Regions from separate parts of the Priestia sp. D3YE.R1 genome, predicted to be linked through region 2. Evidence: riboswitches for the same ligand, from Rfam matches in the RefSeq annotation. Region 2 holds a riboswitch; the other holds the start of a gene.
What was found. A riboswitch is a leader RNA that binds a small molecule or an ion and turns the genes downstream of it on or off. The one in region 2 is predicted to bind cobalamin.

Region 1 (3,423 bases), on a different contig from region 2:
TTTCAATTGTTGAGAACGGTAATGCTGATTGGAGCTTTGGCATGGGGGAAGCTCAATTCTTAACTGGGAAATTGTAAAACGGTTTATTATCTAGAGAAGCCCTTATTTCTAAGGGCTTTTTCTCATTTTGTCTATAAAAATATTATTCTCTTAGTCACATCTTACTCAAAATTAAATACAGACATCTGTCAAATGAATGATACAATAAGCTTATATGCCGTTTTGAGTGGGAAAACCAAAAAAAGTTCGGCGTACTAACTTCAGAACAACAATAATTTTACATAAAGATGTAAAGATTTAAAGGTTAAAAGAGAAATGTATAAAATCTGTAAAACAAAAGAACAGTTACGCGTTAAATATAGGAGTAAAAGGTTCTTCACGTGTTTTTTCGGATAATAAGAGAAAGTAATTTTGATCATTGAGGAGGAACTTAGAATGTTTGGATTTGATGCAGATGTATCGCCGTTAGTGCGAATTAAAGTAATTGGAGTCGGCGGTGGAGGAAATAACACCGTTAACCGTATGATTGAACATGGTGTACAAGGGGTAGAATTTATTGCCGTTAATACGGATGCTCAGGCGCTTAATTTATCTAAAGCAGATGTGAAAATGCAGATTGGTGCAGCATTAACGCGAGGATTAGGTGCAGGAGCTAATCCAGAAGTAGGAAGAGAAGCAGCCGAAGAAAGCAGAGAACAAATTCAAGAAGTACTGCAAGGCGCAGATATGGTATTCGTAACAGCTGGCATGGGGGGAGGCACTGGTACTGGAGCAGCTCCGGTTATTGCCCAAATTGCCCGTGAACTAAATGCTTTAACAATTGGAGTAGTTACTCGCCCTTTCAAGTTTGAAGGAAATAAACGTACGAAGCAAGCAGTAGGCGGTATTACTGCGATGAATGAATCGGTAGATACCCTTATTGTGATTCCAAACGACCGCTTGCTTGAAATTGTCGATAAAAAGACGCCTATGCTTGAAGCATTCCGTGAAGCAGATAATGTTCTTCGCCAAGGTATTCAAGGTATTTCAGATTTAATCGCTGTTCCGGGGCTGATTAACCTTGACTTTGCTGATGTAAAAACAATCATGTCTAATCAAGGATTTGCGCTTATGGGTATCGGACGAGCTTCCGGATCAGATCGGGCAATTGAAGCAGCGAAAAAAGCGATTTCTAGTCCGCTGCTAGATGCATCGATTGATGGAGCAAGGGGCGTGCTGTTGAACATTACGAGCGGCAGCAGCCTGAGTCTTTACGAAGTACAGGAAGCAGCAGATATTGTCACGTCCGCTTCTGATCAGGACTTAAATATGATTTTTGGGTCCGTGATCAATGAAGATTTAAAGGACGAAATGATGGTAACCGTTATTGCCACTGGATTTGATGATGAAGACATTTCACCATCAGCTTCTACTTCTAGAGTTTCAAGAGCACGCTACTAAATTAAATAACAAGCTTTTATGGTGGTAATTGTTTTTCAATTGCCTTAAAAGGGAATCCGGTGCAAATCCGGAGCGGTCCCGCCACTGTAACAAGGAGCCTTATGTCAAGAAGCCACTGTCTATTTAGAGACGGGAAGGCGGTATAAGGCAGTGACTTGAAGCCAGGAGACCTGCCATAAATCGCAGCACACAATAACCTACGAGGATAGGGAGGTGTTTTGGCAGAATCAAAAATACGATAAACAAGGGATACGTTTATCTAGATTTGTTGTGAAGGCAAGCACTTCTTTTTTAAGAAGTGCTTTTTTGTGTATTTAAAATAGAAGGTGGAAAAATGAATGACAAATAATAAAAAACTTGTATCTATATTACTTTTTGTTTTACTTTGTCTTACTGCTTGCACGTCTCATGAAGAGAGTATGAGTATGAAAAAAGGAGAGAAAACGGATAAAAGCGCTACATTTTTATTTAATTTCACACCTGCAACCCTTGACCCCCATACCGATGATGATTACACGGCAGTTCGTGCCGGAGTGGGAGAGACGCTTGTTAAGATTAGCGACGATTTAAAACTAAAGCCTTGGCTTGCTGAAAAGTGGGAAACAAAAGATAACGGTCTTACGTGGACATTTGCAATAAGAAAGAACATCACGTTTCAAAATGGAAAAGCGCTGGATGCAAGCGCCGTGAAGTCTTCTCTTCAAAGAGCAATAAATCAAAGCTATGCGATGAGAAACGCTTTAAAAATCAAAGAAATGAAAGCAAACGGTCATATGCTCACAATTACGTTAAAAGAACCAATCCCTAAATTTCCTTCTGAATTAGTGCATCCAAATACAGCTATTATAGACGTTCATGCTTCTAATATAGCTAAGAAGCCCACTGGTACGGGCCCATTTCGCGTCTTGTCTTTTGATCAAGGAAATCAAGTGAAATTAGGGAGATATGAACATTATTGGAATGGGAAAGTGAAATTGAAAAACGCGATTTTTGCATTTAACGAAGATGCTAATGCGCGAGTTGCTGCTCTTCAATCTGGAACAGCCGATATTATTTATCGCCCGCCTTTAGAAAGCTTGAGCACTTTACAAACAGATCCGTCTTTTAAGGTAAGTGGAGTACCTAGTGTGCGTACCCATTTATTGCTTTATAATCAAACCAATGACGCATTAAAAGATGAAAATGTAAGAAAAACTATCGATGCTTTATTGAACCGAAAAGAAATTGTCAGCAGCATAATGAACAATCAAGCGGCAGCGGCTCGAGGGCCATTTTTACCCCAATTTCCTTTTGCTGATAGTACTGCTAATGATCAAAGAGGTATCGTATCTGCTAGAAAGTATTTGGAGAAGGCAGGTTATCAAATCAAAAATGGAAAAGCAATCAGAAACGGAAAGCCATTATCGCTCTCTCTTGTCACATACAGTTCTTTGCCAGAACTTCCTTTGATTGCTCAGCTTATACAGTCTAATGCGAAAGAGTTAGGAATCAATATTAAGATTCATCTCGTTGAGGACAGCGATGAATATTTAATGGCAAAAGATGATTGGGATTTAGCATTGTACAGCCTTATCACAGCACCTAGAGGGGATGCCAGCTATTATTTAAGTACGAACTATTTGCCCGGCGGTGGTTTAAATGCCAGCCGGATTAATGATGATAAGCTAACAAAAATGATTCACCAGTTAAATTCCACAGTAGATGACGCAAAACGAGATCAGTTAGCCAAACAAGCAACCGCCTTGATTAATAGAAAAATGCTGACGTCATCGATTGTACACCCAAACATTGTTGTTGCTTATAATCAAAAAGTGAAAAACTGGACAACAAATCCAAGCGAGTATTATATGCTGACTCAGCATTTAGATGTAACCTCATAGTCAATATTGAGGCATAGATAGGGAAAAGAGAACGTATAAAATGACAGATAAAAGGACGTGACAGTAACCGTGCAAGAAGTACAAATGTATCAAATTAAAGAAG
Region 2 (3,423 bases):
TTTGTACACGCGTAGCGATTATGAAAAATGGGGTTATTTTAATAGAAGGGACAATGGAAGAACTGCGCTTTCAATACCAAGCGAAAAAAACGGTGATGATTAAACATGATCCTTACCCAAGCAGCCATAAAGAATATATTCAACAGTTTTTCCGTACGGTGAGTCCGGACGTGGAATACCATCACACGTACACAAAAGTGATGCTTCAAAAAGAGAGAAATATCCCTCTGATTATTCGCGAATTGATTCAATGCGGCATCGATATTTATCAAGTTCACGTAGAAGAACCTTCTTTAGAAGAAATCTTTTTGCAAAAAAACATTGTGGATCATTCACAGGTAAGTTAATGGGCAAAAGTCCGTTGGCTTACTACTCATCCTGAATACGTTATTTATAAATATCAGTTAGGAAGCCTCTGACAAAAACATGTTCATTTTCGCAAGAAACTGATAAGATAGCTAATGACATTTAAAAATAAGAAAGGATTTCGATTATGTTATCAGCTATTAATTCAGTAGACTATGCCATTTTCCATGCGGTGAATCAGTATGCCTCGCATGTGAAGTTTGTAGATTCGCTAATGGTATTCTTTGCAGATTATGCCCAGTATGTACTTATCGTTTTACTCGGCTTGTTTTTACTTATTAATAAAAACGGCAGCCGTGTTGTAGCATTTCAAGCTTTATGTGCTTGTGCCACAGGAGTCATTATCAATAAAGTGATTAGTTTATTTGCTTATCGAGATCGTCCGTTTATCTCTCACCACGTGAATCAGCTCATTGATCACGCCGCGAATTCTTCATTTCCAAGCGATCATGCTACATCTGCATTAGTTATCACTTTTACCATTTGGCTGCATTTCAAACGTTCAGGACGCATGTGGGTTTTCATGGGTGCACTCATTGCATTTTCACGCGTATGGGTTGGCGTTCACTATCCATTCGATGTGTTAACAGGAGCTATTTTAGGCTGTGTGCTGGCGCTGTTTATTCATTATGTTATTTTTAATACGAAAATCATGAGAGCTATTACTAATCTGTCTATTTTTCGAAAATCAGCTTATGACGGGCAGTCTCAATATTATTAAGAAAAAGTCGCAAATACGCGGCTTTTTTTATTGGGAAATTTTTAATGTATTTAATACTTGTTTTTTAAAATTAAATTTTGTACAATTAAATTACAGAAACGATAAATAAAAACATCTAATAAAATTACTAAAAAAGAGGAGAGATTTATACATGAAAGCTTTATATGAAACAACAGTTGTTAACACAGGTGGAAGAACAGGAGAAGTTCACTCTTTAGATAACATCTTTAACTTAGACGTGGCAACACCGCCAGCGCTTGGTGGAGAAACAACGACAGCAACAAACCCAGAGCAGCTATTTGCAGCCGGATACAGCGCTTGTTTCAACAGCGCGTTAGAATTTATGCTGAAAAAACATAACGTAGAAATTAAAAGCAGTGAAGTAAAAGCTACGGTTCAGCTGCTTCCAGATAAAGCTGATCAAGGAGTAAAAATTGCTGTAGCGCTTGAAGCTCATATCGAAGGCTTAGATTTAGAAACAGCGAAAAAGTATGTAGACCTAGCTCACTCATACTGCCCGTATTCAAAAGCAATCAGCGGTAACGTAGACGTAACGGTAGAAGTAGTTTAATTGCTTTAAAAAGCCCTGCTAAGCATGTAAAGCTTAGCAGGGCTTTTTTATTTGAATTTTCTCTATTCATTTGTAAGGAGTACTAGTATAATGAGGAAGAAAATGAATCATTCGCACAGTTTAGGTGCTCTTACATAGAGTAAGAGGTAACAGGGAATCGAGTGCAAATCTCGAGCGGTCCAGCCACTGTAAGCAGGGAGTTTTCTATCATATCGTCACTCAAAACGGGGAAGGCGGTAGAAAATGATGATCTCAAGCCAGGAGACCTACCTATTCTGTACACTTGACTCTTCTAGGAAAGAGGCGGTGTATCAAGGTACGCAGTGAGCAATTGCTGTTTATTTTCATATGCCGACACATCCTCAATTTCTATAGAATTGAGGCTTTTTTACGTTTTATTTTAAAAAAAGGAGTGTAGGAAATGGAAGGTTTATCAGTTTTTTTACTTGTCTTTTTATTAGGAATCAGGCACGGATTGGATGCAGACCACTTAGCTTTTATTGACGGCCAGACCCGATATAATTGGCGAATGGGCAGCCGTTTTGCCCCGTGGGTTGGAACGCTGTTTTCACTAGGTCACGGAGGGATGGTGGCCGTCACGGCCGGGGTGCTGGGCGTGGTGATGAAGAATTTTACATTTCCATCGTATTTCGATCATTTTGCATCTTGGGTATCCATTATCTCCCTCTTTCTAATCGGGACATTAAACACATATCATTTGCTTCGAACTAAAAATAAAGAAGAAGAGTTTCAGCTGAGCGGGTTAAAAGGGAAGTTTATCCCGAAAATCGCAAAAGGAACAACGAATCCTTTTTTAATTATTCTTGTAGGAGCATTGTTCGCTTTAGCAGCTGAAACGGTCAGTCAAACGGCCGTGTGGTCTCTAGCTGTAGGGAACGCAGGCAAGTATACGCCGCTTTTATTAGGACTAGTATTTATGTTTGGAATGATGCTGACAGATACAATCGATTCACTGATTGTACATAAAATGGTGAATGAATCGAGTAAGTTTGGGCAATCTGCTTCTCGCTTGATGGGCTGGGTTATTGTTGTCCTCGCATATGGTGTGTCATTCTATTTAGCATTCACTTTCTTTAACCCATGGGCTGAAGTAAACTTTGAAATGGTTGGCGTTATTCTATTTATTTTTTTAGTGTCTATGTTTATTTTTGTTAGTGTGAAGTCAAAAGGAAAAAATATCAAAATAAATATCAATTAATAAAATGAAAGCTTTAATCTGTTGAAGATTGAAGCTTTTTTGTATAAATTTGTTGAAGTTTATGGCTATTTTCCGTCGGTTATGAATAAGTTAAAGTATTATCTGTATTTAAAGGATGGAAAATTGTCTGAAAACCATTATAATTAAGGATAATTTAAGAACGTTATGTGAAACGTAGAACATACTTATACGTACAATAAATAAAAGCAGTGAATGCACAAGCAGCAGGGGTTGTTTGGAGGAGGAATTGATTTGAGTCAGGTAATGGTAGAACAAAGCGTATTTAGTTATTTAAAAGAACACGAACAAGAGATGCTCGAAGATCTAGTGGGATTTGTGAAAAAAGAATCACCATCTTACAGTAAGGAGTTAGTGGATCAGTGTGGAATGTATTTAACGGAGCTGTTTCAAAAGCGTTTAGGGATAGGGTATGAAATCATAGAAAAAAAGAAGTAGGAAACCACTTGAAATTTACGATTGGGGAAGGAGAAAAGCAGCTTTTAATTATCGGTCACTTTGACACAGTATGGGAAAAGGGAAGGCTGA

Region 1: it holds a riboswitch for cobalamin, as region 2 does, so the genes downstream of both, nikA (nickel ABC transporter substrate-binding protein) here and ACOZIR_RS24610 (sodium:proton antiporter) in region 2, are expected to answer to the same signal.

Annotation. Positions count from the first base shown of each region.
Region 1 covers NZ_JBLTHW010000007.1:33,323-36,745, forward strand. The annotation lists gene ACOZIR_RS25250 (tautomerase family protein) at 1-77, shown strand, start outside; gene ftsZ (cell division protein FtsZ) at 436-1,440, shown strand; cobalamin riboswitch at 1,443-1,632, shown strand; gene nikA (nickel ABC transporter substrate-binding protein) at 1,779-3,320, shown strand; gene ACOZIR_RS25265 (GNAT family N-acetyltransferase) at 3,390-3,423, shown strand, end outside.
Region 2 covers NZ_JBLTHW010000006.1:61,483-64,905, forward strand. The annotation lists gene ACOZIR_RS24595 (ABC transporter ATP-binding protein) at 1-347, shown strand, start outside; gene ACOZIR_RS24600 (undecaprenyl-diphosphatase) at 494-1,087, shown strand; gene ACOZIR_RS24605 (organic hydroperoxide resistance protein) at 1,239-1,658, shown strand; cobalamin riboswitch at 1,764-1,946, shown strand; gene ACOZIR_RS24610 (sodium:proton antiporter) at 2,080-2,877, shown strand; partial or broken gene ACOZIR_RS24615 (M20 family metallopeptidase) at 3,109-3,423, shown strand, end outside.